DNA from 3 places in the Yersinia aldovae 670-83 genome. Region 1 is predicted to be linked to each of the others. Evidence: predicted binding sites of a transcription regulator. Region 1 holds the regulator's gene; each other region holds the start of a gene.

Region 1 (10,289 bases):
GAAAACAGGGCGTGAGCAGGGTGAAGATGCGTGACTGGCGTGGCGGATTGCCTTGTGTGGGTTGCGCATAGGATGATGAAAAAGGTTGATCGGGATAGACTAAGGGGTGAAGCGACAGCGTGGTGCGTTCTAATGGACTCGAACCATCGACCCCCACCATGTCAAGGTGGTGCTCTAACCAACTGAGCTAAGAACGCATACCGGACTATAACGCGAGAATGACTGAGATTTGCCAGAGTGGTGCGTCCGAATGGACTCGAACCATCGACCCCCACCATGTCAAGGTGGTGCTCTAACCAACTGAGCTACGGACGCACATTGCCCTGCTTACTTGACGTCACAGCGTTGTTTGCTGCAACGCTACTGACATTGGCTATAAAACTAAATCGCTGTGAATCTTACTGCTCGGGTGCTAAAAGTGGTGCGTCCGAATGGACTCGAACCATCGACCCCCACCATGTCAAGGTGGTGCTCTAACCAACTGAGCTACGGACGCACATGCAACCCTTGTTACTTCAAGCTGTAGCGTTATCAACCGCGCCAGACTCGCCACCATCAATGCTGACAGCGGGGACGAATATTAACGAGCTGCTTGTCTGCTGGCAAGGGGAAAAACGCAATATTCGCCGCAAACTCACGTAATTGCTGTGCTTTTATCCATTGCGCTGTTTTTTTCTCCACATTCTAGCGCTATATCTGGCATGAGCCGCCTGAACACCTGCGACTCATGCGTGCCATTGATAAGAACTTAGTGCGCAGATTTTTGCAAAATAAAGGCAGCCGGTTGTTTTTGTAACCAATTGATGCGCATTGCCATCAAAATTGCCGCCGAGGTTAAGCCGATAACGAAACCAATCCAGAAACCACTTGGCCCCATCGCCGGTACTACATAATCGGTCAGCCCCAGCAAATAGCCGGTTGGCAAGCCGAGCAACCAGTACGCGGTAAAGGTGATAAAGAAGATCGAACGGGTATCTTTATACCCACGCAACACCCCGCCGCCAATAACCTGGATAGCGTCAGACAGTTGGTAGAGCGCCGCCAGAAGCATCAGGTGAGATGCCATCATGACCACTTCAGGCGTTTTGTTATACAGCAGGGCAATGTGTTCGCGGAAAATTACAGTAAATACTGCGGTCACGCAGGCCAACATCAGGCCAACCGCGATACTGGTGTAAGCCGCCACTTTGGCATTTTCAACCGAACCTTCGCCGAGGCGGAACCCCACGCGAATGGTGGCGGCTACGCTTAACGACATCGGTAACATAAACATCAACGAACTAAAGTTAAGCGCAATCTGGTGCCCTGCGACAGCCGCTATTCCCAGTGGTGAGACGAGCAATGCCACGACGGCAAACAAGGTCACTTCAAAAAACAGTGCCAGTGCCACCGGTAAACCAAGGCCGCCCAGCCGTTTCATGACTTTCCAGTCAGGTGTGGCAAAGCCTTTTTCCAGTTTAATATCTTGCTGCGAACGGGCGCGGGTCACATACCAACGCATCATCAGGAACATCACCCAATACACTGTGCCGGTTGCGACACCACAACCGACACCGCCCAGCGCGGGTGCGCCGAATTTCCCGTAGATAAAGATATAGTTAATTGGAATATTAACTAATAAACCAATAAATCCGATAACCATCCCCGGTTTGGTTTTAGATAACCCTTCACATTGATTTCGTAGCACCTGGAAGAATAGATATCCCGGCGCACCCCACATGATGGCATGAAGGAATCTAACCGCTTTATCTGCCAGCACCGGATCGATATTATGCATTCGCATAATAATGTGGTCGCTATTATAGATTACAAACATAATTAACAGCGAGACACAGAATGCCAGCCAAAACCCTTGCCGCACCTGGTGCGCTATCTGATCGCGCCGCCCGGAGCCATTTAGCTGGGCAACCGTTGGTGTTAGCGCCAGCAGCAAACCGTGGCCAAACAAAATAGCGGGCAGCCAGATTGACGTCCCAACCGCTACTGCCGCCATGTCGGTCGCGCTGACAGAACCGGCCATAATAGTGTCAACCACGCCCATTGCCGTTTGCGACAATTGAGCGATGACGACGGGAATAGCGAGAGCCAATAAGCTACGCGCTTCTACGATATACTTCTGCACGTATGCACCTTTTTTTACCCGACGTGCTTCAAGATGCGGGGGCTGCCCTTACTCACCCTACGGGCCAGCGCAGGCGTTGTTCAACATGGTTTACAACCAATTTGTCACTCGGTTGCCGCCTGCCTGCATCTTGAAGCTACTTGGATATAACCTAGTTATAATTTCAATAACGACAATTTATCGTGTAATGGACGATAAATAAAATAGCGGGAAAACATAATACTCTAGAGTATAAAAGATTGTACCTTTTCAGGACGCTTAAGCAATCCTTGTCATTAAATATCGGATAAATAGCAAGACGACAGATTTTTAGTCTAAGTGGTTTGGTTTTCACGACTTTCTGAGGCAAAATCAAGGCAGAGAAAATTTTTATCATAGCTAAGAGGCATGGCGTATGTTTACCGGTATTGTTCAAGGCACCGCGCCGGTGGTGGCCATCGAAGAGAAATCCAATTTTCGCACGCATATCGTTGAACTTCCAGATGAAATGTTGCCCGCATTGGCGTTGGGCGCATCGGTTGCGCATAATGGTTGTTGTCTGACGGTGACTGAGATTGATGGGAGCCGGATCAGTTTCGATTTAATGAAAGAAACGCTGCGTATTACCAATTTAGGTGATATTAAGGTCGGCGATGTGGTTAATTTGGAGCGGGCGGCTAAATTCAGCGATGAGATTGGCGGTCACTTGATGTCCGGCCATATTATTTGTACTGCTGAAATAGCCAAGATATATACATCGGAAAATAATCGCCAGATCTGGTTCCGTATGCCAAGCGACGATTTAATGAAATATGTCTTACACAAAGGTTTTATCGGTATCGATGGTATTAGCCTGACCATCGGTGAAGTGGTCGGTAACCGTTTTTGTGTGCATTTGATTCCAGAAACGCTACAACGTACCACGCTTGGGAAGAAACGCCTGGGGCATCGGGTTAATATTGAAATAGACCCACAAACACAGGCTGTTGTGGACACGGTGGAGCGGGTATTAGCGCAACGTGATATTGCCCATGCCGCAACGGTGGTTGATAAGGCCGTGCGCGGGTAACCTGACGGCATATGAATAAACGCAGGACAGGGTCATGGTGTACACCTGTCCTATCAACCGTTTAGGTGTCTTGGGGTTTCAACGCGGTACGCGAATACCGCCATCCACCCCATTCGGGCTGAAAACTACCTGCCATAACTGGATGTCACGCGCACGAAATGCGCCAGCACAGGCAGTTAAATAATAACTGAACATTCTGTGAAAACGTGATGAGTAATTCTCCGCCAGCGTCGGCCACGCCGCCTGGAAACGTTCATACCATGCCATTAATGTTCGGTCATAATCTGCCCCAAAGTTATGCCAGTCCTCCATGATGAAATAAGGTTCACTGGCTTGAGCAATATGTTTTACCGATGGCAGACAGCCATTGGGGAATATATATTTATTGATCCACGGATCGACATGTAAGTCGGTGCGGTTAGCGCCAATGGTGTGCAGCAAAAACAGTCCGTCAGGTTTTAAATTACGCTTTACCACATTAAAGTACGTGCGATAATTCTTCGGCCCCACATGCTCAAACATGCCGACAGAAACGATACGATCAAACTGCTCATTCAAGTCACGGTAATCTTGCAGCAAAATAGTGACATCCAGCCCTTCACCGCGTTCTTGCGCCAGTTTTTGCTGTTCCGCAGAAATAGTCACGCCGGAGACTGACACGCCATAGTGACGTGCAGCAAATGCTGCCAGCCCACCCCAGCCACAACCGATATCCAACAGTTTCATTCCCGGCGCTAACTGGAGCTTATCGCAAATCATGCGCAGCTTGTTTTCCTGGGCTTGTTCGAGCGTGGTGGCTTCTTTCCAGTAGGCGCAAGAATATTGCATATTGCTATCGAGCATTTGCGTGAAAAGATCATTACCTAAGTCGTAATGTTCCTTGCCAACAATCCAGGCTCTTTTCTTTGATTGTAGATTGATAATTCGGGCGGCCACAATGCGTAAAGTATCTTTGAAATGGTGTGGAAGTTGATGCTCTAAACCCGCCTGGAGAACACGCTGGAAGAAAATATCCAGACGATCACATTCCCACCAGCCATCCATATAACTTTCACCTAATGCCAAAGATCCTTCTTCCAATATCCGTTTGAAAAAATTCGGATTATTAACGCGAATGTCGAAAGGGCGCGAACCATTGATTTCAATATCAGCCCGACTCAGCATCTCGTGTACAATACGATACCAAGGGCTTTCTTGAATACGTTGGTCTTCTATACAGGATGTACTCATAGCTTCTCCATCACTTTCTTCTGACTTATGACCCGCGACAAGATCTATATGCGCAGAGACATACCAATAGTGTTTGGTGTCTGGTATCCATTACGGATATACCCTTGGTACTTGAAGTTGCAGCGATGTTTTTGGCGCTCACCGACTCAAATCACTTACTTGAGTAAGCTCATTGGGCTAAATGAACCTCTGAGAGGCCCATTCTGTGGGCTGGCATAAATATTGTTCAAACCCGTTTATCGGTTTGTTATTTGCCTGGCTGCAACCCCATTACGTTGAGTAAAAGAGGAAGATTAATAAGAAACCCTATTACGTTTTGTTTTAGGGCGACTCATCCATAAGTGTAAAAGTGGCGCGATCCACGCACACAGAAAGAGCTTAAGATAATGCTTTTTTTAATGATAATGTTGTTTATTGAGTCGAGTATAGGCTTGCCGGGGTGCATTCTCAATTATAAATCATTCCCGGCTCGCATGTTCATTAGTGACTATTTCTATTGAAAATTATGACTCTACGTAATCATGTCAACAGCACTAGTATGGCTTTTTTCTTTGCGCAATGCGTAGCAATGAGTGCCATAACCTAAAGCGGCTAACACGACGGTTGATAACATTACCGTAACGGTTGCCAACAATGGCTGGCTGATATAGGCCGAAACCAACATGCTGGCGACAAAACATAAGCCGAGCTGAAGTGTGTTTTGCAACGCGGCGGCTTTACCTGTGTTGGCCGGAAACGGCATTAATGTATTTGCTACGATAATAGGGTAGCAGGCACCATTCACTAGCGCCATTATGCAGAACGGAATAAGCAATGTGATCAGTGTCGGCTCAGTCAGTGTTGCTATCAGATACAGGGCAACCATGCTTGCGGCATAGCCCAGCAACAGCCACGGCAGTAGGGTGTTGCCCTTGATTCGAGCCAGCGCACTGCGGCAACCAAACCCACCGAGCAGGAAGGCTAAGGTCTGCGGAACATAACTCAAACCAATAACATTCGGGCTATAACCCATATCACCCAGAATAAAAGGTGAACCGGTTAACCAGGCAAAGAAACCGGCACTACAGGCGGCAAACATCATCACATTGCCACTGTAGGTCGGGGATTTTAGCAACTGCCAAAAACTGATTTTAGCGCTGATGCGCGCCGCGTTATCCTCGGTGGTTTTTTTCCGTTCTTTAAGCCGCGCCGTTGGAATAAGGAGCAGTAATGTGACTGCCAGTAATACCACAAAAATTGAGCGCCAACTGAAGTGGTTTAATAACCATGCACCGAGCATCGGGGCCAGCGCGGGAGAGAGTGCCACTAATGGCATGATAGTGGCAAATACGCGGTTGGCTTTGCCATCGCGATAGCGATCCACCACCAGAGCCTGCCAGCTCACGGCAGCAGAACACACGCCTATTGCCTGAATAAAGCGCAGAATCAATAATTGGGTGGCATTTTCAACCCACAAAATCCCCAGACAACCCACTGCAAATAACCCCAAGCCGGCTAACAGCACCGGTTTGCGGCCTAACTTATCTGATACGGGCCCCCAGATAAGCTGGGCGATCGCAAAACCGGCGAGGAAGAGACTCAAACTGGCGCTGATGGCGCTGGCAGAGGTTTGCAGTTCTTGTTGCATTGCGCCGAAAGCGGGCAGATACATGTCGGTAGCCAGATAGCCCAACATGCTCAGACCGGCCAGATAGAACATAAAACCAGACGACGTTTTCATTCTTTATTTCTCTTTATATGCTGGGTACTTGAAGCCACAGGGCGCGCGGCTTGTGCTTACCCGCGTCACTGAACGGTGTAAGTTCAGCGGGATGACGCCCCATTTTTGAGGAACACCCTACGGGCTGGGCCACATGCAGCTTCAATTACGTTGGCTAAATTATAATTTTGCAGGTACTCACGTTATAAACCGCTGCTTTATAAACAAATCAACTATAAACATCGGGGTCATAAAAGGAGTTATAGAGTTACTGTGAAAAAATTGTTGTAACAAAGCGGTGGGCATTCTAGCGGGGAGATATTGGGTTGTGAAACGTTAATATTTGCATCATGATATCAAAAATTTTGAAAGCTAACGAATGGTGTAAAAAGGTGAAAAATAATGTGGTCTGAATATTCACTGGATGTCGTTGATGCGGTGGCCCGCACGGGGAGTTTCAGTGCCGCAGCTCAGGAGTTACACCGCGTGCCATCTGCGGTCAGTTATACTGTGCGTCAGTTGGAAGAGTGGCTGGCAGTTCCGCTGTTTGAACGACGCCATCGTGATGTGGCATTAACCGAAGCTGGCGTGGTTTTTATTAAAGAAGCGCGAGATGTTATCAAAAAAATGAATGACACGCGCCGTCAATGCCAGCAAGTAGCGAATGGTTGGCGCGGGCAGTTAAATATCGTGGTAGACAAGATTGTCAAACCTCAGCGTAGTCGCCGCTTAGTGTTGGATTTTTATCGGCATTTTCCCGATGTTGAGTTGCGGGTGCGTTATGAAGTATTTAATGGTGTTTGGGATGCGCTGGTGGATGGCCGGGCAGATATGGCCATTGGCGCGACCCGTGCCATTCCTGTTGGCGGGCGTTTTGTGTTTCGCGATATGGGGTTTCTTAGCTGGCACTGTGTCGTCAGTGTGGATCATCCCTTAGCCAGTCTAACCGGGCCACTTAGTGATGACCAATTGCGGCCTTATCCCTCGCTGTGTTTGGAAGATACGGCCCGCAATTTGCCCAAGCGAGATACCTGGACACTGGATAACCAACAGCGGCTGGTGGCTCCGGATTGGTCTACGGGCATCGATTGCCTGTGTGCAGGATTATGTATCGGTATGGTGCCCGCGCATATGGTGTCACCGCTGATTGAGCAGGGGCGGCTGGCGGCGCTAAGTCTAACCGAACCGCTACCGGACAGCCCGTGTTGCCTGACTTGGGAGCAAAATAATCACTCACCGGCACTCGCCTGGTTACTTGATTACTTAGGTGACAGCGTCACGTTAAACGCGGAATGGTTGAAAGACGATAACGAATAATGCCCAGTGCGGGCTGCCGATAGCGCTGATAACTACCGGCAGAAGGCCAGATTAACGGCGGTAATCGCGAAATGGGCCGTCAGTTACGGAGTTGCGCTCAACCAGTTTAGGGTGTACTTCAATGGTTTGAAGGTCTTCCCGTTTACTGACAATACGGTCAAGCAGCATAGTAAAGGCCATTTCACCTAAACGTTCTTTTGGCTGATGGATAGTGGTCAGCGCAGGCGAGAAGTAGCGCGCGTTACGCACGTTGTCATAGCCAATCACTGATACATCTTGTGGTACCCGCAGGCCCATCTCATTGGCGGCGCAGATAGCCCCCATCGCCATAATGTCGCCACCACAAAACACGGCGGTCGGGCGATGTTTTTGTGACATGATTTGTTGCATGGCTTTATAACCCGATTCAGGTTCAAAATCACCCTGAACTACCCATTCCTCACGTAACGGGATGCTGGCCTCTTCCAATGCTTTCATAAAGCCCTGATGACGGCCACCACCGGTATTACGGGATAACTGACCGGGAATAGCACCAATATCACGATGACCGCGTTCAATCAGATAGCGGCCTGCCAAATAGCCGCCTTCAAAGGCATTATCGATGATAGCGTCGGTAAAATCGCCACGCGTTGTCCCCCAATCCATGACGACCATCGGGATGTTGCGATAATCTTCCAGCATTCCTAACAGTTGTTCTGGATATTCGGAACACATCACCAATAATCCATCGACCCGTTTTTGGGCCAGCATCGCTAAATAGGCTTTTTGCTTGTCCAGATTATTATGAGAATTACATAAAATCAGGGTATAGCCTTTGCTATAACAGCTATTTTCGACCGCCTCAATCACTTCGGCAAAATAGGGTGCTTCGCTGGACGTGGCCAGCAAGCCAATGGATTTGGTGTGATTCACTTTCAAACTGCGGGCCACAGCACTGGGCGAATAATGCAGTTCTTTAATGGCAGCCCAAACAGCCACCTTGGTATTTTCGGCGACGAAACGCGTTTTGTTGATAACGTGGGAAACGGTGGTGGTGGACACACCGGCGTGTTTGGCCACATCTTTAATCGTTGCCATACAAAAAATGACTCCTAAGCTCACCGGTTACAGCCGGTAAGTATTATGTTAATCGTTTGCCTGCGTTACCCGAAAATCGCTTAGACAGTAACAAGATAGTGGCCTGAATGAGCGCGTCAGCGGGTTGTCTGAGAGTCTTTATTGGTCGTTATTCGTCGGTACGCAGTTATGAACTGCGAATTTTGGCTGATCTGGAGGAAAAGTGAAAGAGGTATTCAATCTTATAAAGTGTGTAATGAGCACAAGATTTTTTTCTCTAACTGTGGGAAAATAATTTTACACACTAACTATGTGCCTTTTCCTACTAAATTAACCGGCTGAGGAGTTTTTATGGATGCCAATCTGAAAATGTCGCTGATTACGACTGTGGGTGCGCTGGCGATGATTATTGCATTTAGTTTCGTGGCAGTAATGAATTAATTAAGCCGCTTGCCGGTATATGCGTGAAGTAGGGCGGTTAACCCGCCCTTAATCATTGCTCGCTGCCGGTTTACTCTGCGCGCTATCAGGCTAAATTTTTCTCAACAAAAGACCAGTTGACCAAGGCCCAGAAGTTCTCCAGGTATTTTGGCCGCGCATTGCGGTAATCAATATAATAAGCATGTTCCCACACATCGACCGTCAATACGGGTTTATCTGCCGTGGTCAAGGGGGTAGCCGCATTAGACGTGCTGACAATCGCCAGTGTGCCATCTGCTTTTTTCACTAACCATGTCCAGCCCGCGCCGAAATTTTTCACTGCCGCATCGGTAAACTGTGCTTTAAATTCAGCAAACGACCCAAAGGTGTTATTGATAGCCTCGGCAACCTTGCCGCTGGGTTCACCGCCACCATTGGGTGACAGGCAATGCCAGTAAAAGGTGTGGTTCCAAACCTGAGCCGCATTATTGAATACGCCGCCGCTGGAGGTTTTGACAATCTCTTCCAGTGATTTGCCAGCAAATTCAGTGCCTTTAATCAGATTGTTGAGGTTAACCACATAGGTGTTGTGATGTTTGCCGTAATGGTATTCCAGCGTTTCAGCCGAAATGTGGGGTTCCAGTGCATTTTGTGCATAAGGTAATACCGGTAATTCAAAAGACATCGTGCTCTCCTTTCGGGGTTGCTCAGGGTGTTTTGCTCCTCAAATCCGACCGATTATCAATGATGACGGTACGGTGAAGAGCGGTTAAAAACGTAATTGTTGTATTTTTGTTGTGGATATTAATCTTAACAACTTTCAACAGGAATAACAGATATAACCATACAATTTAGCTGGTTATTAAGCAAAGGTCGCGTGACGTCAGGGAAAGTAAAAATAAGGGGATATAGCCCGCACTTCGTGAGGTCACTGGGTGCGGGGTTGAGCATCATCGAATGGTTTTAGGTGTCACTACACGCCGTGCGCCAACATAATGGTCTTGCCAATAATCATTATCTAGCATACTGATACGAATCTCTTCACCGGTACGGGGTGATTGAATAAATTTGCCATTACCTAAATAAACACCAACATGATCGGCCACGCCACGATTGGCGATATTGAAGAACACCAGATCACCACTTTCCAGTTCTGCCCGCTTCACCGGGGCGGCATCACGTAAGTGATACATTTCATTGGCTGTACGTGGCATTTTAATTCTGATCACATCTTTGTAGGCGTAATAAATAAGCCCGCTGCAATCAAAACCAGTATTAGGCGAAGACCCACCCCAACGATAAGGTTTGCCAACTTGTTTCATCAGTTTGCTCATTGCCGTCTGTTTGGCGTGCTGGTAGCGCTTTTTATGTGCTGGACTGAGCTTTATCTTACTGTT
Region 2 (10,289 bases), 1.4 Mb from region 1:
TGCCAATCGCGGGTTAACCTTAACCGCTGTACAAGGTATAATCCGGCGATTTCCACTGTTTTGAGCCAGCTATGGAGCTAATTCGCGGTATACATAATATCCGGGCACGCCACCATGGTTGCGTGCTAACTATCGGTAACTTTGATGGTGTCCATCGTGGGCATCAAGCCTTACTGGAGCAACTAAAGCGTGAAGGTCTACGTTTGGGGCTGCCTGTTATGGTAATGATATTTGAACCGCAACCACTGGAATTGTTTGCAGCGGATAAAGCACCGGCTCGACTAACGCGTTTACGCGATAAAGCCAGATACCTGGCCGAAGTCGGTGTTGACTATTTATTGTGTGTTAAATTTGATCCGCGTTTTGCAGCTATTACTGCGCAAGCTTTCGTTGCTCAGTTGCTGGTAGAGAAGTTGGGTGTTAAGTTTTTAACCGTGGGCGATGATTTTCGCTTTGGCGCAGGGCGTCAGGGGGATTTTCAGCTATTACAGCAAGCGGGTGCTGAGTTTGGTTTTGATGTTATCAGCACTGACAGCTTTTGTGATGGTGGGCTGCGCATTAGCAGTACTGCGATCCGTCAGGCGCTTCATCATGACGATTTGGCGTTGGCAGAAACCCTGCTGGGACACCCATACAGTATTTCCGGCCGAGTGGTTCACGGTGATGAACTGGGGCGGACGATTGGCTTCCCCACGGCGAACCTGCCGTTAAAACGTTTAGTCGCTCCGGTGAAAGGAGTGTATGCAGTTGATGTTTATGGCTTAGGTCCAGAGCCATTACCCGGTGTGGCCAATATTGGTACCCGGCCCACGGTTGCGGGTGTTCGCCAGCAGCTTGAGGTTCATCTGCTTGATGTCACAATGGATCTTTATGGGCGTCATATTGATGTGGTGCTCTGCGCAAAACTGCGCAACGAACAGCGTTTTGCTTCGCTCGATGCCCTAAAGCAGCAAATCGCCAATGATGTGGTGACGGCCCGAACCTTTTTCGGGCTAAAGACACCGGTTTAATATTTCTAGCCGAAACGGAACCGAGAATCTAATGAGTGACTATAAGAATACCCTGAACTTGCCTGAAACAGGGTTCCCGATGCGCGGCGATCTGGCTAAGCGTGAACCTGACATGCTGAAACGTTGGTATGAGCAGGATCTGTACGGGATTATTCGTGCGGCCAAGAAAGGTAAAAAGACCTTTATTTTGCACGATGGCCCTCCTTATGCGAACGGCAACATTCACATTGGTCACTCTGTTAACAAAATTCTCAAAGATATTATTATTAAATCGAAAGGAATGGCTGGCTATGACTCACCTTATATTCCAGGTTGGGACTGCCACGGCCTGCCGATCGAGTTAAAAGTTGAACAGTTAATTGGCAAGCCGGACGACAAAGTCAGCGCCGCAGAATTCCGTACCGCCTGCCGTAAATATGCCGCTGAACAGGTTGAAGGCCAGAAGAAAGATTTCATCCGCTTGGGTGTGTTGGGCGATTGGGACCATCCTTACCTGACGATGGATTTCAAAACTGAAGCCAACATCATTCGTGCATTAAGCAAAATCATTGATAACGGCCATCTGCACAAAGGTGCGAAACCGGTGCATTGGTGTACGGATTGCGGTTCGTCACTGGCTGAAGCCGAAGTCGAATATTACGACAAAACCTCGCCTTCCATTGATGTGCGCTTTAATGCCGTCGATTCAGCCGCAGTGAGTGCCAAATTTGGCGTAGCTAATGCTAATGGCCCGATTTCACTGGTTATCTGGACCACCACGCCGTGGACCTTGCCTGCGAACCGTGCAATTTCACTGAATGCTGAATATATCTATCAACTGGTGCAAGTTGAGGGCGAATGCCTGATTCTGGCAGAAGATCTGGTTGAGAGTGTCATGAAGCGCACTGGCATTGCTGAGTGGACGGTGTTGGGTAGCTGCAAAGGTTCTGATCTGGAACTGCTGCGCTTCAATCACCCGTTTATGGGCTTCGATGTTCCAGCAATCTTGGGCGATCATGTCACACTGGATGCCGGTACTGGCGCAGTTCATACCGCACCAGGCCACGGCCCGGATGACTTTGTTATCGGCCAGAAATACGGTCTGGAAGTGGCCAACCCGGTTGGCCCGAACGGTTGCTATCTGGCAGGGACTTACCCAACGCTGGACGGCCTGTTTGTCTTTAAAGCTAATGACATCATTGTTGAGTTGCTGCGCGAAAAAGGCGCATTGCTGAAAGTTGAAAAACTGGTTCACAGCTATCCATGTTGCTGGCGTCACAAAACACCGATCATCTTCCGTGCTACCCCGCAGTGGTTTATCAGCATGGATCAAAAAGGTTTGCGTAAGCAGTCGTTGGAAGAGATCAAAGGCGTGCAGTGGATTCCGGATTGGGGCCAGGCGCGTATCGAAACCATGGTGGCAAACCGCCCAGACTGGTGTATTTCGCGCCAGCGTACCTGGGGTGTGCCAATGTCTCTGTTTGTGCATAAAGAGACGGAAGCGCTTCATCCACGCAGCACTGAGCTAATGGAAGAAGTTGCCAAGCGTGTAGAGCAAGACGGTATTCAGGCCTGGTGGGATCTGGACACTGCGGAAATTTTGGGTGCGGATGCCGCCGATTACGTCAAAGTACCAGACACCTTGGATGTATGGTTCGATTCCGGCTCAACTCATTCCTCCGTGGTTGACGATCGCCCAGAGTTTGGTGGTCATAGCCCAGATATGTATCTGGAAGGTTCTGACCAGCACCGTGGTTGGTTTATGTCGTCACTGATGATTGCGACTGCGATGAAGGGTAAAGCGCCTTATCGTCAGGTGTTGACTCATGGTTTCACCGTGGATGGTCAGGGGCGTAAAATGTCCAAATCCATCGGTAACACCATCAGCCCGCAAGATGTGATGAATAAATTGGGTGGCGACATCCTGCGCCTGTGGGTGGCATCAACTGATTATACTGGCGAGATTGCTGTTTCGGATGAGATTCTGAAACGCTCTGCGGACTCGTACCGTCGTATCCGTAACACCGCGCGCTTCTTGCTGGCAAACCTTAATGGGTTTGATCCGGCGTTGCATCAGGTGAAACCAGAAGAGATGGTAGTAGTAGACCGCTGGGCTGTAGGCCGCGCGCAAGCGGCGCAAGCCGAGATTATGGAAGCGTACGAAAACTACGACTTCCACTTGGTAGTGCAGCGCCTGATGCAGTTCTGTTCAGTTGAGATGGGTTCTTTCTACCTCGATATCATTAAAGACCGTCAGTACACCGCGAAAGGCGACAGCGTTGCGCGTCGTAGCTGTCAGACCGCGCTGTTCCATATTGCTGAAGCTTTGGTTCGCTGGATGGCACCCATCATGTCCTTCACCGCAGATGAAATCTGGAATCAACTGCCAGGTGAACGTCCGCAATACGTCTTCACAGAAGAGTGGTATGACGGTCTGTTTGGCTTGGCCGGTGATGAGGGGATGAACGATACTTTTTGGGCCGAGCTGCTGAAAGTACGTGGCGAAGTAAACAAAGTATTGGAACAGGCCCGCAGTGATAAGCGCATTGGCGGTTCACTGGAAGCGGCAGTCACCCTGTTCGCGGAGCCTGAGCTGGCGGCACGTTTGAACAGTTTGCAAGATGAGCTGCGTTTTGTCTTGCTGACCTCGGCTGCGAAAGTGGCCGCCTATGCTGAGGCGGGTGATGACGCCCAGCAAAGCGAACTGATTGCCGGGTTGAAAATTACCTTCAATAAGGCTGACGGTGAGAAGTGCCCGCGTTGCTGGCATTATACTCAAGACGTCGGTTTGGTAGCGGAACATGCAGAACTGTGCGGCCGCTGTGTCACTAACGTAGCCGGTAACGGTGAAGAGCGTAAGTTCGCCTGATGAGTAAATCGATGTGTTCGACCGGATTACGCTGGTTGTGGCTGGCGGTAGCGGTGATAATTCTCGATCTTGGCAGCAAACAGTGGGTAATGACCCACTTTGCCTTGTATGAATCAATCCCGCTGATCCCTTTTTTCAACCTGACCTATGCGCAGAATTTTGGTGCGGCATTTAGCTTTCTGGCAGATAAAAGTGGTTGGCAACGTTGGTTCTTTGCAGGAGTCGCCATCGGCATCTCTATAGTATTGATGGTGCTGATGTATCGCTCTACTGCAAAACAGCGTCTGCTGAACTGTGCTTATGCCCTGATTATCGGTGGCGCATTAGGTAATCTGTTCGATCGCATGGTGCATGGCGCAGTGATCGACTTTATTGATTTCCACGTCAACGGCTGGCATTTCCCAACATTTAACATCGCTGATATAGCAATTTGTATCGGTGCTGCGTTGGTGATATTCGAAGGCTTTTTAAGCCCGGCTGAGAAAACGGCGATAGACAAAGGTGAGTGAGATGTCAGAGCAAGAACAAGGCTATCAAGTAAAAGAAAATAGTGCCGTATTGGTACATTTCACTTTGAAGCTGGAAGATGGCTCTACGGCAGAATCGACCCATATTCATGGGAAACCCGCGTTATTTCGGTTAGGCGATAACAGCCTTTCCGATGCGCTGGAGCAACAGTTGATAGGCTTAAAGGTAGGTGACAAGCACACTTTTAGCTTGCAGCCTGAGGATGCCTTTGGTGTGGAAAGCCCTGATTTGATTCAGTACTTTACGCAGCGCGATTTTGCGCAAACCGGTGTTCCTGATGCCGGGACTATCATGTTGTTTACCACTCGTGACGGCAGTGAAATGCCAGGTGTGGTGCGGGAAGTCGCAGAAGAGTCGATTACTGTTGATTTTAATCACCCGTTGGCTGGGCACATCGTCAGCTTTGACATTGAAGTGCTGGAGATTGACCCCCGACAGGAGGTAATACATGCAGATATTGCTGGCTAATCCACGCGGCTTTTGTGCCGGGGTTGATCGGGCTATCAGTATTGTTGAACGCGCCATTGAAATGTATGGCGCACCTATCTATGTGCGTCACGAAGTGGTGCATAACCGCTACGTGGTCGACAGCTTACGTGGCCGCGGAGCTATCTTTATTGAGGAAATCTCAGAGGTGCCCGATGGCTCCATTTTGATTTTCTCGGCTCACGGCGTGTCGCAGGCGGTCCGTGCCGAAGCCCGTGCGCGTAAATTGACTATGCTGTTTGACGCCACCTGCCCATTAGTGACCAAAGTCCATATGGAGGTTGCGCGTGCCAGCCGTAAGGGTAAAGAAGCCATTCTGATTGGCCACGCGGGGCACCCAGAAGTGGAAGGGACGATGGGGCAATACAGTAACCCGCAAGGGGGAATGTATCTGGTCGAGTCACCTGATGATGTCTGGCAGCTGAAGGTTAAAGATGAGAGTAATCTGTGCTTTATGACGCAGACCACTTTGTCTGTTGACGATACTTCAGCGATTATCGATGCTTTGCATCAGCGTTTTCCAAAGATAGTCGGCCCGCGTAAAGATGATATCTGTTATGCCACCACTAACCGGCAAGAAGCGGTACGTGATCTCGCCAATGATGCCGATATTGTCCTGGTGGTTGGTTCGAAAAACTCGTCTAACTCCAACCGTTTGGCTGAACTGGCCCAGCGGATGGGTAAACCTGCTTATCTGATTGATTCTGCTGCTGATATTCAGGACGCCTGGCTGCACGGAGCGGCACGCATAGGCGTCACTGCTGGAGCATCTGCACCGGATATTCTGGTGCAACAAGTGATTGCACGCTTGCAAGCGCTCGGTGCTGGCGAGTCAATTGAGCTGACGGGGCGTGAAGAGAGTATTGTCTTTGAAGTCCCTAAAGAGTTGCGTGTTGATGTGAAGCAGATCGACTAACTCATGTGTGAATTCAGTGTTAAAAAGCAGCCGCAGTGGCTGCTTTTTTTATGGCTGTATATCGTTACAACTGCATGAGTATGCGAAATAACTATACGGTGAGAAATTAAGCGTTATGATCCGTATCGAATTGAATATGGCATTTTTATCTCACTGAAATTCATCAGATAACGGATTGAATAAGGTTGTGTAAGATAATGAGAGGTTTCACTGATAAAAACGAGCGTATATCATTTTTTTCTAATACAGATTAAATAGGCTGGCAGAGTCCTTAACGGGCAGCTAATCTGAACCCTGCTCAGGATAGATGACACAATATTAAGAGGGTTTATGACTGATTCAACAATTCGAATTGCTGTGGTTGGTGCGGGTGGGCGCATGGGACGGCAACTTATTCAGGCCGTGGCACAGAGCGAAGGTGTGGTGCTGGGAGCCGCCATTGAGCGAGTAGGTTCTACTTTGGTCGGCAGTGATGCGGGCGAGTTGGCCGGTATTGGTATGTTGAATGTCACGGTAAGCGATGATGTATCCAAGGTAACGGATCATTTCGATGTTTTGATCGACTTTACCCGCCCTGAAGGCACGCTGGAACATTTAGCCATTTGCCGTAAGTGGCGCAAAGCGATGGTGATTGGTACCACTGGCTTTGATGAGGCAGGTAAGGCTGCTATCCAAGAGGCTACGGCTGATATCGGTATCGTATTCGCGGCTAACTTTAGTGTTGGCGTCAATGTGGTGCTTAAGCTGCTTGAGAAGGCGGCCAAAGTGATGGGTGATTACACCGATATTGAAATTATTGAAGCGCATCATCGCCATAAAGTGGATGCGCCGTCAGGTACTGCTTTGGCGATGGGCGAAGCAATTGCCGATTCGTTAGGCTGGTCATTGAAGGATTGCGCAGTTTATAGCCGTGAAGGCCATACCGGTGAGCGCAAACCAGGGACTATCGGTTTCGCGACCGTACGTGCTGGCGATATCGTCGGGGAGCATACCGCCATGTTTGCCGATATTGGCGAGCGGGTTGAGATCACTCATAAAGCCACCAGTCGTATGACTTTTGCCAATGGCGCGGTTAAATCAGCCCTTTGGGTCTCTGAGCGTGATAATGGCTTGTTTGACATGCGTGATGTACTGAATCTGAACGAACTTTAACGGTATAAGTAAAATCAGCGATGTGGTAATTTTTATCATAATGGTTTGATAATAGGGCAATATTTTATTGTCCTTTTTTATTATCTTGCTTAAATTGGTGTTTTGTATATTTTTTTATTTATGACATCTATTTTGTTATGTTTTATGGTGTTTTTAACCCTCTAAAGCTCTCCATTAATCGCTATATCTTGTTTTCACTGCCGAAAAACGATATTTCTTGATGACTCACCCTCGCAACCGTTTACTATGTTAAGTTAGCTTGTGTTTTTACCTCGATAAACCACTCAATTTAATGAAAACGGTAAAAAACAGAGAAAAAATGGCACTTTGGCTAGACAAAAGCGTCACCCATCATTAAAATGCGCCCAATTTGCCAAAAATTAGCTTTGAGAGCGGTTTTTGCATTGATTTAGATCGCTATATGTGAATTAATATGCAAATAATGTGACTGTTTATTCCCCTGGAGGATGTTTTGATTAAGTCAGCGCTATTGGTTCTCGAAGACGGAACCCAATTTCACGGTCGGGCCATCGGGGCAGAGGGTACGGCAGTGGGGGAAGTGGTCTTCAATACGTCGATGACCGGTTATCAAGAAATCCTCACTGATCCTTCCTACTCCCGCCAGATCGTTACTCTTACTTATCCTCATATCGGCAATGTCGGCACCAATGCCTCCGATGAAGAATCCTCCGCAGTACACGCCCAAGGTCTGGTTATTCGCGACCTGCCATTGATTGCCAGCAACTACCGTAATGAAGAAGGCTTGGCTGAGTATCTCAAACGTCACAACATTGTGGCGATTGCGGATATTGATACCCGCAAGCTGACGCGTTTGTTGCGTGAGAAAGGGGCACAAAACGGCTGCATTATTGTGGGTGACTTGTCTGATGCCGCATTGGCGCTGGAAAAAGCGAAAGCATTCCCCGGCTTGAAGGGAATGGATTTGGCAAAAGAAGTAACCACCCAAGAGCGTTATGACTGGCTGCAAGGTAGTTGGACACTGGAAGGCGACCTACCGGCGGCGAAGCAACCAGAAGATTTGCCGTTCCATGTAGTGGCTTACGATTATGGCGTGAAACGCAATATCCTGCGCATGTTGGTGGACCGAGGTTGCCGCCTGACAGTCGTTCCGGCACAGACTCCGGCGGAAGAAGTTTTGAAACTCAATCCGGATGGTATCTTCTTATCCAACGGCCCGGGCGACCCTGAGCCATGTGATTATGCTATCGCGGCCATTAAACGTTTTCTGGAAACCGATATTCCGGTGTTCGGCATCTGTTTAGGCCACCAATTACTGGCGCTGGCCAGTGGTGCAAAAACGGTAAAAATGAAGTTTGGCCACCACGGTGGTAACCATCCGGTGAAAGATTTGGATGCCAATTGCGTGATGATCACCGCGCAGAACCACGGTTTTGCGGTAGATGAAACCTCATTGCCATCCAACCTGCGCACTACGCATGTGTCCTTATTTGATGGTTCCCTGCAAGGGATTCACCGTACCGATAAAGCCGCTTTCAGCTTCCAAGGCCATCCGGAAGCCAGCCCAGGCCCGCATGATGCAGCCCCACTGTTCGATCATTTTATTGAGCTGATTGAAGCTTATCGCGCCACCGCTAGCCATACCAATAAATAATCAGGAGCGTCAAACCATGCCAAAACGTACAGATATAAAAAGCATCCTGATTCTGGGCGCTGGCCCGATTGTTATCGGCCAGGCCTGTGAGTTTGACTACTCCGGTGCTCAGGCTTGTAAAGCACTGCGTGAAGAGGGTTACCGTGTCATTCTGGTGAACTCTAACCCTGCGACTATCATGACTGATCCAGAAATGGCGGATGCAACTTATATCGAGCCGATTCACTGGGAAGTGGTGCGCAAAATTATTGAAAAAGAGCGCCCAGACGCAGTGTTACCAACCATGGGCGGTCAAACCGCACTGAACTGTGCATTGGAACTGGAACGTCAAGGTGTGCTGGCTGAGTTTGGTGTCACCATGATTGGTGCCACCGCCGATGCTATTGATAAAGCCGAAGACCGCCGTCGCTTTGATATTGCGATGAAGAAAATTGGTTTGGATACAGCGCGTTCAGGTATTGCACATAACATGGAAGAAGCGCTGGCTGTTGCGGCTGATGTCGGCTTCCCCTGTATTATCCGCCCATCCTTTACTATGGGTGGCTCCGGTGGCGGCATCGCGTATAACCGCGAAGAGTTTGAAGAGATCTGCGAACGTGGGCTGGATTTATCACCCACTAAAGAGTTGTTGATCGATGAGTCACTGATTGGTTGGAAAGAGTATGAGATGGAAGTGGTGCGTGATAAAAACGACAACTGCATCATTGTCTGCTCAATTGAAAACTTCGATGCGATGGGCATCCATACCGGTGATTCCATCACTGTGGCACCGGCTCAGACGCTGACCGACAAAGAATACCAAATCATGCGTAATGCCTCGATGGCAGTGCTGCGTGAAATCGGCGTAGAAACCGGTGGCTCCAACGTGCAGTTCTCGGTTAACCCGAAAAATGGCCGTTTGATTATTATTGAAATGAACCCACGCGTGTCTCGCTCCTCCGCTCTGGCCTCTAAAGCCACCGGCTTCCCGATTGCCAAGATTGCCGCCAAGCTGGCCGTGGGTTATACGCTGGATGAATTGATGAATGACATCACTGGTGGCCGCACTCCGGCCTCTTTTGAGCCATCCATCGACTACGTTGTGACTAAAATTCCGCGGTTTAACTTCGAAAAGTTTGCTGGTGCCAATGACCGCTTGACCACCCAGATGAAGTCCGTCGGCGAAGTAATGGCGATTGGCCGCACTTTGCAGGAATCACTGCAAAAAGCACTGCGCGGATTAGAAGTGGGTGCGACCGGTTTTGACCCGAAAGTGAGTTTAGATGATCCGGAAGCGCTGACCAAAATTCGCCGCGAACTGAAAGAAGCGGGTTCTGACCGTATCTGGTATATCGCCGATGCTTTCCGTGCTGGTATGTCAGTTGATGGTGTTTTCAATCTGACCAATGTAGACCGCTGGTTCCTGGTGCAGATTGAAGAGCTGGTCCGGCTGGAAGAGAGTGTAGCGGAGTGCGGTATTAATGGCTTGAATACTGAATTCATGCGCCAGTTGAAGCGCAAAGGTTTCGCTGACTCCCGACTGGCAAAACTGGTGGGCGCAACAGAAGGTGAAGTGCGCAAATTGCGTTACAAGCACGGCTTGCATCCGGTTTATAAACGCGTTGATACCTGTGCGGCTGAATTTTCAACTGATACCGCCTATATGTATTCAACCTACGAGGAAGAGTGTGAATCCAACCCAACCCGCGACCGCCCGAAAATTATGGTGCTGGGTGG
Region 3 (10,289 bases), 2.1 Mb from region 1:
AAGGTGTTGAAGCCACAGCCGATTATCTGCACTTACCGGCACTGGATCGCTTGCGGGATAATCCCAGCGAATTCCGCGCGGTGAATATCGCCCGTTTGCTGGATCTACCGGAAAACCTGCAACCGTTGGCTGATGAATTATCGCGCCTGTCCTCTGCGGCTGACATGATTTTACTGCCGGCCTGCATCGGGTTGGAAGCCACCGCCCCACTGGACGCACTGCGCGCGGCGGTAGGTAAACCTATTCAACTGCTGCCAACACTGCCGCCTTCACTGCTCGGTATGCGCCTACACCAGGCTCTGCGCCACCGTTTCCAGCAATTGGGCGGCATTATCATGCCGGGTGATGCGGTATTACGGGCTGAGTTGGTGGGTGACCGAATTACCGGACTGTATAGCCGCAATCACGGGGATATCCCCTTGCGTGCGGCACATATGGTTCTCGCCAGTGGCAGCTTCTTCAGCAACGGGCTGGTTGCCACTTTTGAGCAGGTTTATGAGCCGATACTGGATCTGGATATCTTATCGCTGCCGAACCGCGCCGACTGGAGCCACAGCAACATGTTTGCACCACAGCCTTATCTGCAATTTGGTGTTAAAACTGACAACCGCTTACGCGCCCTGCGTGGTGGTGTTGCATTGGATAACCTACATGCTATCGGTGCGGTACTGGGAGGATATGATCCGCTGCAACAAGGTTGTGGCGCGGGGGTTTCGCTGACCAGCGCGTTATTTGTCGCAGAACAGATTGTCGGCGCTATGGAGGTCACATTATGACGTGGTTGCCAAAGCACGATGAGAGTAAAACCTTACCTCAGGAGCATCATCTGCCGCGCGATAACAGCTTTGAAAGTTGTATCAAATGTACGGTTTGCACCACCTATTGCCCGGTGGCGAAAGTTAACCCACTCTATCCGGGGCCGAAACAGGCCGGTCCAGACGGCGAGCGGCTGCGCCTAAAAGATCCGGCGCTGTACGATGAGGCACTGAAATATTGTACCAACTGCAAACGCTGCGAAGTGGCGTGTCCGTCTGATGTCAAAATTGGTGACATCATCCAGCGCGCTAAAGCTAGTTACAGCAGTAATAAACCTAAATTACGCGATGCTATCCTCAGCCATACCGACATTATGGGCACACTTTCGACGCCGTTCGCGCCAGTCATCAATGCGGTCACGGGGTTAAAACCGGTGCGCGCCTTGTTGGATAAGGCGCTGAAGATTGATCATCGGCGTGAATTGCCGAAATACTCCTTCGGGACATTTCGCCGTTGGTATCGCAAACAGGCAGAAAAACAGCAGCAATATGCTGAACAGGTCGCATTTTTCCACGGTTGCTTCGTTAACTACAATCACCCGCAGTTGGGTAAAGATTTAGTCAGTGTTTTCAATGCAATGAACATTGGTGTGCAACTGCTGAAACGGGAAAAGTGCTGTGGCGTACCCTTGATTGCGAATGGCTTTATTGAGCAGGCGAAAAAGCAGGCGCGAGTCAATCTGGAATCACTGACCGACGCAGTGATCGGGCGGGATATTCCGGTGGTGGCAACCTCTTCGAGCTGTACCTTCACCTTGCGCGATGAATATCCGCACTTGCTCGATGTTGATACCGCGCCGGTGCGCGATAAAGTGGAACTGGCGACACGTTACCTCTATCGCTTGCTGGATCAGGGTCGTGAGTTACCACTAAAACCGTTATTTTCTTCGCAAAACAAGCCGTTGCGCATTGCTTATCATACGCCTTGTCATATGGAAAAAATGGGTTGGACGGCTTATACCCTGGCCTTGCTACAGCGCATTCCTGGTATCGAGTTGGTGGTTCTGGACTCTCAGTGCTGCGGTATTGCCGGAACTTATGGTTTTAAATCAGAAAACTACGCCACAGCGCAGGGAATAGGTGCATCGTTATTCCAGCAAATTGAGGATAGCGGGGTGGATTTGGTGATTACCGACTGTGAAACCTGCAAATGGCAAATTGAGATGTCGACCAGCAAAAAGTGCGAGCATCCGATTACCTTATTAGCGCAAGCATTGGCTTGATAATATCGACAGAGCACGATTTATCTGTGTTTCCAGACGGCTGTAAAGTCAAATGAAGGGGAGTCGTGCCGTTGGGGTCGTAACGGTGTAAGCCGTCGGAGTGCCTCTGGTGCGGTAAACCGTGCTATCAGCAGTATTGTCATTAACTCTTAGAGCGCGGATAAACCGCGCTCTATTGCAGGGGGGTTACTTCAGCTTCAAGGTACTGATAATAGATTCAGCTTCGGTTTGCGCTTGCTGCTGATTATCGGCAGGTAGCGTAATTTGTATCGTCATCAGATGGTTATCGATGTTGCCCATCAACACTGACGAATAAGCTTTTTGGCCGCCGCTGGTAATAATGCTATCCAGTTGCTGGAACGGTTGCCCGTCAACTTTAATTGCTTTATTGGTTACTACTTGCAGGTTGGCGTCGCGAGCGCGTTGCTGGTCGGCTAAACGGGTTGTCAGCACATCCAGCGCTTCATTGGTATTATCACCTAAAATCACGATAACTGCTTTATCGCCGGTTTTATTGGCGTAAATGTGCATGTTATTGGCTTGATTGCCCATTTTCCCGCTTTGGTCAGACAGATCCGCTGGCAAGCTGAAGGCCACTTTACCTTCCAGCAGGCTGATCGGTTGGCCCACGTTGTTATTGCTATTGCCATCACAGGCGCTTAATCCCGCAACCAGCAGGCCAACAGCAAGAAATTTGGTTATTTTATGCATGGGAATCCCTTATCAATGATTAATATCCCCTTCGTACTTGAAGTCGCAGAAGAGCTGCAACACCATCTACTTTGGGCATAACCTTATCGCACCTTATTCAGACGCCAAAAGCAATCTATTGTTCAGTGGCCGTCACTTGCTTTAGTGTTTGCTGCTCGGTCTGCCGAGCGAAGTATTTCAGTAACACGTTGAGCATTACGCCATAGACGGGCAGGAAGAAAAACATGCAGATCAGTAGCTTAAAGCTATAATCCACTAAGGCAATTTCCACCCAATTTGCGGCCATGAAGGGATCGGTACTGCGATAGAATGCAATAAAGAAGAACGCCATTGTGTCACTGATATTGCCAAAGAACATCGCGGCAGTCGGGGCAACCCACCAGGCGCTGCGCTGACGTAGACGGTTAAACACCTGAACATCCAGAATTTGACCCAGCACATAGGCCATAAAACTGGCCACAGCGATACGAGCCACGACCAGATTAAAGCTGGTTAATGCCGGAAACCCTTGCCAGCTTCCCTGATAAAACAGTGCTGAGATCAGATACGAAATCAACAAAGCAGGCACCATGACGGACAGAATAATCCTACGCGCCAATGGAGCGCCAAAAATTCGCACGGTCAGATCAGTAGCAAGAAAGATGAACGGAAAGGTAAACGCCCCCCAGGTGGTGTGAAAACCGAAGATAGCGATCGGTAATTGTACCAGATAGTTACTGGAGGTAATGATGACAATATGGAATAGCGCCAGCCATACCAAAGCGGTCATCCGCTGTTGGGCAGTAAACGAAAACATAGATGTGACCTTTTTGGTTATTGGGGTGAGGGAACCCAAACTAAATGTGCCGCAATTCCTACGACGCGGCGGCATAATACGCGTTTGCGCAACGAATGCAATGGCTAATTTTAACGCAAACGATGGCTTTTTACGTAAATTATCGTGTTACTTGCACCAGAAAATTGACGGGGTAAACTATGCAGCTTCGAAACTAAGCAGGCTTACGTTTATCCGCTGCCACACCGTATAACGGCTAACAAGAGAATCACCATGATCGATATTTTTGCTAATCCGGACAAAACACTTGATGCACTTGGTCTGCGCTGTCCAGAGCCGGTGATGATGGTACGTAAAACGGTCCGGCATATGGAAGACGGTCAAACCCTGCTGATTATCGCCGATGACCCAGCGACTACCCGTGATATTCCTGGCTTCTGCCGTTTTATGGATCACCAATTACTGGCCCAAGATACTGAACAGACGCCGTACCGCTATTTGGTGAAAAAAGGAGTAAAAGCATAACCACCTGCTGTTACTCCTCCGCTGACGGACATACTTTAAAATGGCAATGTCAATTTATTCAAGTAGTTAGATGTTCAACTGTCTCGCTTGCGTAACAACCTCAGCGCGTTGGCGGTCACCAATGCAGTTGCACCCGAATCCGCTAATACTGCGAGCCATAAACCGGTTAGACCCAGCAGTGTGGTAATCAGGAAAATCCCTTTTAGCCCCAACGCGATAGTGATGTTCTGGCGGATATTGGCGTTGGCTGCCCGCGATAACAGAATGATTTCTGCCAGCCCAGTCAGACGGTTATGTGTCAATGCAGCATCGGCTGTTTCTAGTGCGACGTCCGTGCCGCTGCCCATAGCAATACCAATGCTGGCCGCTTTCATCGCAGGAGCATCGTTAATGCCATCTCCCACCATCACTGTTGGGTGTGACGCATTCAATGACATAACCGCCTGCACTTTATCTTCAGGCAGTAATCCGGCGCGATAATCTATCCCCAACTCACTGGCAATTGCCGCCGCAGCGCGTGGGTTATCACCGGTTAACATCACACCTTGAATACCTAACTTTTTCAGGGCATCAATGGCTTTTTTGGCATCTGTCCGCAGGGTATCGCGCAGTGCCAGCAAACCGATAAACTTCTCACCTTCCAGCACGGCAACAGCGGTTTTACCACTGCTTTCCAGTTGGTCAAGCTGTGTTTGCCATTCTGTTGTGAGTAACGCCGGTGGTAACTTACTGGGTGCGCTAACACGCACAGTTAACCCATTTACCTTGCCTTCAACACCGACACCGGCCAGCGCACGCCGTTCTTCGGCCAGTGGCAGCATCGGGGTATTTTGTTGTGCCCGTTGCGTGATAGCGATCGCCAGTGGATGGTGTGATCCGGTTTCGACCGCCCCAGCCAGCGCTAACAGGCGAGTTTCGCTCACATCTGATACGGGCAGAATATCGGTCACTTTGGGTTTACCCTCAGTCAGAGTACCCGTCTTATCAAAGGCAACCGTTTGAATCCGGCCCAATTGTTCCAGTGCCGCACCGCCCTTGATGAGCGCCCCCTGACGGGTTGCTGCTGCTAGCGCTGAGGTTATCGCCGCCGGTGTGGAGATAACTAACGCGCATGGACACCCAATCAGCAATAGCGTCAAACTGCGGTATATCCAGGTCTCCCAGGGTTCGGCGAAAGCTAATGGTGGCACCAGCATCACCAGCAAGGACAACAGCATAATCGCCGGTGTATAAACGCGGCTGAAACGGTCAATAAAACGTTCGATAGGTGCGCGCCGTTCTTCTGCTAATTCAATAAGTTGCAAAATACGATCGATGGCGTTATTGCCCGGTTCAGAAACCACTCGCATTTCGGTGGCGCGATCAACTGATAAACTCCCGGCCGCAACTTTTTCCCCTTTCTGGCGCTCAACAGGAATGGACTCACCGGTTAGGGCGCTTTCATCGAAGCTGGCAAATGGTGTGACCAGTTCAGCATCGGCTGGCAGACGGCCACCCGGTGAGATTTCAATGATATCGCCGGGGCGCAAGCTGGCGACCGGTACGGAGATCCGTTCGCCATCTTTTAATAGCAATGCCTCTTCAGGTACCAGCGCCATTAGTGCCGTTACGCCACGACGTGCGCGGTTTGCCGCATAGGATTCGAGTAATTCACCGATCATAAATAGCAGCAATACCATTGCCGCTTCAGCGGTGGCCCCAATAAACATCGCTCCGATTGCCGCAATACTCATTAAGGTTTCAATAGCGAAAGGTGTGCCGGAGCGGATGAGCTTCCAGGCCTTGGTCGCAATCGGGATAAGCCCGACAATTGTGGTTGCGATAAATGCTAATTCACTTAGCTCAACACTGAATAGCGAAATCCCCCAACTGATAAGCATCAGCGTGGCTAATAGGGCTAACGGCAAGTATTCATTAAAGCGTGATACTGGCGGGGCCATTTTTTGCGCGGATGTGGCTTGGGTATCCATCAGGCTGAACCCGGCTTGCGTTACCGCGTACTGGACTTGAGGGCGGATATCTGTGTATGCATCGACCACCAGTTTTTCGGTGGCAAACAGGACTTTTACATTTTCAACACCTGTCAGGTTACTGACGGCATTTTCAATCTTGCGGGCGCAACTGGGGCAGTCCATCCCTTTGACTTGCCAGCTAAAACGCTGACTACCTGAAGGTATCGCTGCTGTAAGTAAATCACTTTCTTCGTCACCTTCATCAGGAGGGTTCTGACTACAGCAACCTCCATCTTGATGTGAGTGCTCACTCTCTGAGCTGGTACTGCTATTACTGGCAGTCGTTGCTTGTTTGTTGCTGCAACCTGTTTGTTGTTTGGCGTGAGTATCGCCACAGCCGCAATCGCTGTGTTTAGCGGTTGAATGTGTCTGTTCAGAATGTGAATGCATGATGCCCCCTGGATGAGTTTTAGCAGATATAGCGGCACTCTACACCTTGGAGCCAACTCCAGAGTCAAGACCTAAATGAGAATAATTGCTAAACAGTGATTAAGTTTATGCGCAGCGAGGAGCAAAACTGCTGGGATATAGCGTGTGAATGAGTAAAACGAGGATTTAAGCTCCATCCTTGGAGCCACATTAATGAGATCAACCCATGGAATCACGGTGAGTTATAAATATAGCGATCTGACAATCAGGAAATGCCCGACAAAATAGCATCCGGCGACAATGGCATCTGAAGCACGGAAGGAGAAACGATAGCGGTTCAGCAGCCAGATACTGTGTGATATCAATAGCAAGACTGTACCGGTCAGCAGTGAGAAGCTCAAATCAGTACTGCGGGCAAAGTACTGCTCACCCGCCATCCAGACCATCAGCAATGTCATGCCGACGAAGGCCACCACCGGCCAGCGCATCTCTTGCAACTGCGTCCAGATAGTGGCTAGCAGCAGTGCGCCTATTATTATCAAAACCACTGGCAATGGCCAGAACAGCGTAAGTGTCATCTGGCTGGCAAAACTGATGGTGTACAGTAAATGCGATAGGAAGAATGCGCCTAGAGCATAAAGTAAGCGCTCACTGGGTAGCAGTAATAAAGCATCAGCTATCAATGTTGCCAACAAACCCAGAACAATCAGATAACCGGCAGGGCCAAGGATCGGCGCTTGCCAGGCCAATAAAAGTAAGAGTAATAAAGTGACCGGTTTGAATACCCAACGCTGCCAGCGCGGGCCGCGATAAGTGGCATCGACAAACAACCAACCAGAAAAAAATACAGCAAGGAATGGCCAGCTCATGATTTATCCTTTTTCTAAGCAGGGTTCGGTGAGGACACCTGTGTGATAATGATAATCTGTAGTTAATAGCAATCTGTAATTAATAGCTGCAATCAATTAATAACTATTCGCGGCCAGTGTACGTCTATTAAGTGTAAGGGATGAGAGCAAAGAACGATAGCGACACTTAAGCGACTTGCATAAGTTGTAGCGCTTAATGCGTAAGAGTGCGCAGAATCAGATTAAGGGCGAGGAGTAACCGGTTGAGCTCTTGGCCTTGTCAGATTCACATGCTATGTTAACGCCGATTTCCTTTCGCTAAATCAAGGGATAGAGGCATATAGCATCATGGCCAGTGAACAACTGCTTTATCGTATTCAGTTTATAAATAACGGTAAGAATTATCAGCTCTATGTCCGTGAAGTCGGCCCAAGCAACTTGTTTGGATTTATCGAAATTGCAGATTTTGTTTTCGATAGCCAATCAACGTTATTGGTCGATCCATCCACAGAAAAATTGAAAACTGAGTTCTCGGGCGTTAACCGTAGCTATATCCCTCTCCATTCGGTGATTCGTATTGATGCCGTCACCGAAAAGGGCAGCGCCAGAATCTCTGAACTGGGCAGTAATGTGATGAGTTTCCCTTATCTGCCAGGTCATAAACCTTAAATATATCCCGCAAGATAGCGCGACCACGTAATATTATTATGAATAAACCCCCATTGTTGTTTATTGCTGTCGTTATAGTCATTGTTGTATTGGCGAGTCGCCAATATTGGCAGAAAAAACAGCAGGAAACTGAAAACGACCGCGCGGCTGTACGTAGTCTACAAGTAGACGTGTCGGATAAAAAAGAGGTGCTGGCTCCGAATCGCCGTTCGCGTCAACGCGAGGAGATCGTGGCAGAAGAAAAGCGCTATGAGGTTTATTTCCGCCCATCGGTAAACAGTATGGATATCAAGAATGGTATTGATATAAAGGGGGGTAATGAAGCGAAAAACGGCAGTGGAATCAAAATGGTACTGCCGCAGCAGGAATATAACCGGATTGAATTAGGGGCGCAGGGAACACTACAGTTACAAGGCAACCGCTATATCGCCTTTACCCCAAATCCAGTGGCTAAATAAATACCCATTACCATGATAGTTAACGATATATAGCAGAATCTGTCATGATGGCGCGGATATTATTTTTTAAGCAGGGGTGGCTGTTTCTTCTGCCAGACCAGTAATTCAAAGACACCAAAAACAAAGATTTTGAGTTGTTGCCAGCCACTGATCGGCTGATCTTTGGGTTGTGTCGACTTGAGTAGTACCAATTGCAAACCATGCATTAGAACCATAAATATCATGGCAACATTAATAAAGTACCTCAATGGCTTAGGGAACGGCTGGAATAGGTTCAACAGTAAGAAAAACCATACTCCTAACATCAGTAACCGGCCGAGATTAATCCACATGGTGTTGCTCCTGTTCTTCCGCTGAAACAGCGTGTTGGCGAATCTGTTTATTTCGAATATAAAGACGATAGGCTACTTGGCCGGCAATTTTCTCACGATGTAATTGCCAACTGGCGGGGACATCAGTAGCGGCGCTTTCTGCCTCGGCCTCAACGTAAATCCAGGCTTCGTCGGTTAGCCAGTTATGTTGCTCCAGCAACGTGATGGTTTCAGCCAACAAACCTTTACGGAAAGGAGGGTCGAGGAATACCAGGTCGAAAGGTTGCCCCGGTTCGGCAAGCCATTGTAAAGAATTGGTATTCACCACCAACCCGTTCTCGGCTTGCAGTAATGTCAGGTTACTGCTCAGTTGTTTAGCAACATTGCGATCGGCTTCGAGCAACACGGCTTCATTGGCGTAACGGGATAGCGCTTCCAATCCCAAGGCACCACTACCGGCAAAGCAATCGAGACACCGCACACCCTGAATCATTGGCGCGAGCCAGTTGAACAGTGTTTCTCTTACCCGATCAGTGGTAGGACGCAGCCCTGGGCTATCAGGCACCGGCAGTTTGCGCCCACGCCATCTGCCGCCAATGATACGGATTTGTCCTGCTGACTGTGATGAACTCTGTTTTGCCGTGGATCGCTTGGTTGTAGACTGTGTTGCTATAGGTCGCTTTGCCATAGATTGCTTGCTTGAAAGTTGGCCAATATTGCAGCGCTGAATAAAAGAGTGAGTCGCTATTCTACCTACGACTGTGGTGTGGGGGAAACGTTAAACCTTTGTTGACTGAATTCACATTAGAAAGCAGCATCGTGCGCGTGTTGCTGTTCAGGGGAAAGTGTTAGACTTGCGGACTATTATCTTATTTATGCAGACCCGAAGTCATCAGGGTAAAGCCATGATTAAACCGCGAGGAGTGTAGTCGCAAATGGCAAAAGAAAAAAAACGTGGGTTTCTTTCCTGGTTAGGTCTTGGCCGTCAGAGCGAAGAACAAACAACAGAGCCGCTGGCGACTGAAAAAGAAAGCGTTACTGAGCAAGCTGTAGAGTACGGCATCAGTGAAAAACAGGCTGAAACAACATCAGAACATACGCTTGTCGATCCAGAACCGGTAGAAGAGTCTGGTACCGTTACACTGGGTGAATGGGATAGCAGCGCTGTCAGTGAAGCTGCGGCTGAAACGTTGCCAGAGGTGGATGCCACGCCTACTGTACAGGCCATTGAAAAACCTGTTGATATCTCTTCAAATCCACAATATTTACAGCATCATTTTTCACAGCATCAGACCGCAGACGATAATATTACTGAATGGGATGAAGGTTCTATCAGTGCGCCAGAATTACCGTTAACAGAAAATAATATCGTTATCGATACACCTGCCCTGCAAGATTTCGCGGAGGAGGCACCGGTTGAGGTTGTCGAAGAATCTGTTGTTGAAGAAGTTGAAGACGAATTCGAACCAGAAAAAGCGCTTGAAAACGAAATCGTAGCGGTAGTTGCTCAAGAACAAGAGCGGCCAACTAAAGAAGGTTTCTTCGCGCGCTTAAAACGCAGTCTAATCAAAAC

What was found. Region 1 encodes PurR, which represses purine synthesis genes. Its sites were predicted from a motif close to CANGCAAACGTTTGCNTG; they were not measured.
Positions count from the first base shown of each region.
Region 2: the regulator PurR is predicted to act here: its motif matches at 7,171-7,188, upstream of carA (glutamine-hydrolyzing carbamoyl-phosphate synthase small subunit).
Region 3: the regulator PurR is predicted to act here: its motif matches at 3,658-3,675, upstream of tusA (sulfurtransferase TusA).

Region 1 covers NZ_CP009781.1:294,133-304,421, forward strand. Annotated here, with positions in the region: tRNA gene AT01_RS01400 (tRNA-Val) at 121-197, opposite strand; tRNA gene AT01_RS01405 (tRNA-Val) at 239-315, opposite strand; tRNA gene AT01_RS01410 (tRNA-Val) at 420-496, opposite strand; gene AT01_RS21930 (hypothetical protein) at 499-642, shown strand; gene AT01_RS01415 (MATE family efflux transporter) at 749-2,122, opposite strand; gene AT01_RS01420 (riboflavin synthase) at 2,517-3,170, shown strand; gene cfa (cyclopropane fatty acyl phospholipid synthase) at 3,249-4,400, opposite strand; gene punC (purine nucleoside transporter PunC) at 4,912-6,120, opposite strand; gene punR (DNA-binding transcriptional activator PunR) at 6,502-7,416, shown strand; gene purR (HTH-type transcriptional repressor PurR) at 7,468-8,493, opposite strand; gene cydH (cytochrome bd-I oxidase subunit CydH) at 8,824-8,913, shown strand; gene sodB (superoxide dismutase [Fe]) at 8,999-9,577, opposite strand; gene AT01_RS01450 (C40 family peptidase) at 9,843-10,289, opposite strand, start outside.
Region 2 covers NZ_CP009781.1:3,414,996-3,425,284, forward strand. Annotated here, with positions in the region: gene ribF (bifunctional riboflavin kinase/FAD synthetase) at 72-1,010, shown strand; gene ileS (isoleucine--tRNA ligase) at 1,042-3,858, shown strand; gene lspA (signal peptidase II) at 3,858-4,367, shown strand; gene fkpB (FKBP-type peptidyl-prolyl cis-trans isomerase) at 4,369-4,854, shown strand; gene ispH (4-hydroxy-3-methylbut-2-enyl diphosphate reductase) at 4,835-5,788, shown strand; gene dapB (4-hydroxy-tetrahydrodipicolinate reductase) at 6,119-6,940, shown strand; gene carA (glutamine-hydrolyzing carbamoyl-phosphate synthase small subunit) at 7,413-8,573, shown strand; gene carB (carbamoyl-phosphate synthase large subunit) at 8,590-10,289, shown strand, end outside.
Region 3 covers NZ_CP009781.1:2,427,680-2,437,968, reverse strand. Annotated here, with positions in the region: gene glpB (glycerol-3-phosphate dehydrogenase subunit GlpB) at 1-776, shown strand, start outside; gene glpC (anaerobic glycerol-3-phosphate dehydrogenase subunit GlpC) at 773-2,038, shown strand; gene AT01_RS11105 (DcrB family lipoprotein) at 2,225-2,749, opposite strand; gene AT01_RS11100 (7-cyano-7-deazaguanine/7-aminomethyl-7-deazaguanine transporter) at 2,865-3,545, opposite strand; gene tusA (sulfurtransferase TusA) at 3,798-4,049, shown strand; gene AT01_RS11090 (zinc/cadmium/mercury/lead-transporting ATPase) at 4,124-6,451, opposite strand; gene AT01_RS11085 (lysoplasmalogenase) at 6,673-7,299, opposite strand; gene AT01_RS11080 (DUF1820 family protein) at 7,627-7,947, shown strand; gene AT01_RS11075 (DUF2500 family protein) at 7,986-8,405, shown strand; gene AT01_RS11070 (DUF1145 family protein) at 8,465-8,737, opposite strand; gene rsmD (16S rRNA (guanine(966)-N(2))-methyltransferase) at 8,727-9,404, opposite strand; gene ftsY (signal recognition particle-docking protein FtsY) at 9,652-10,289, shown strand, end outside.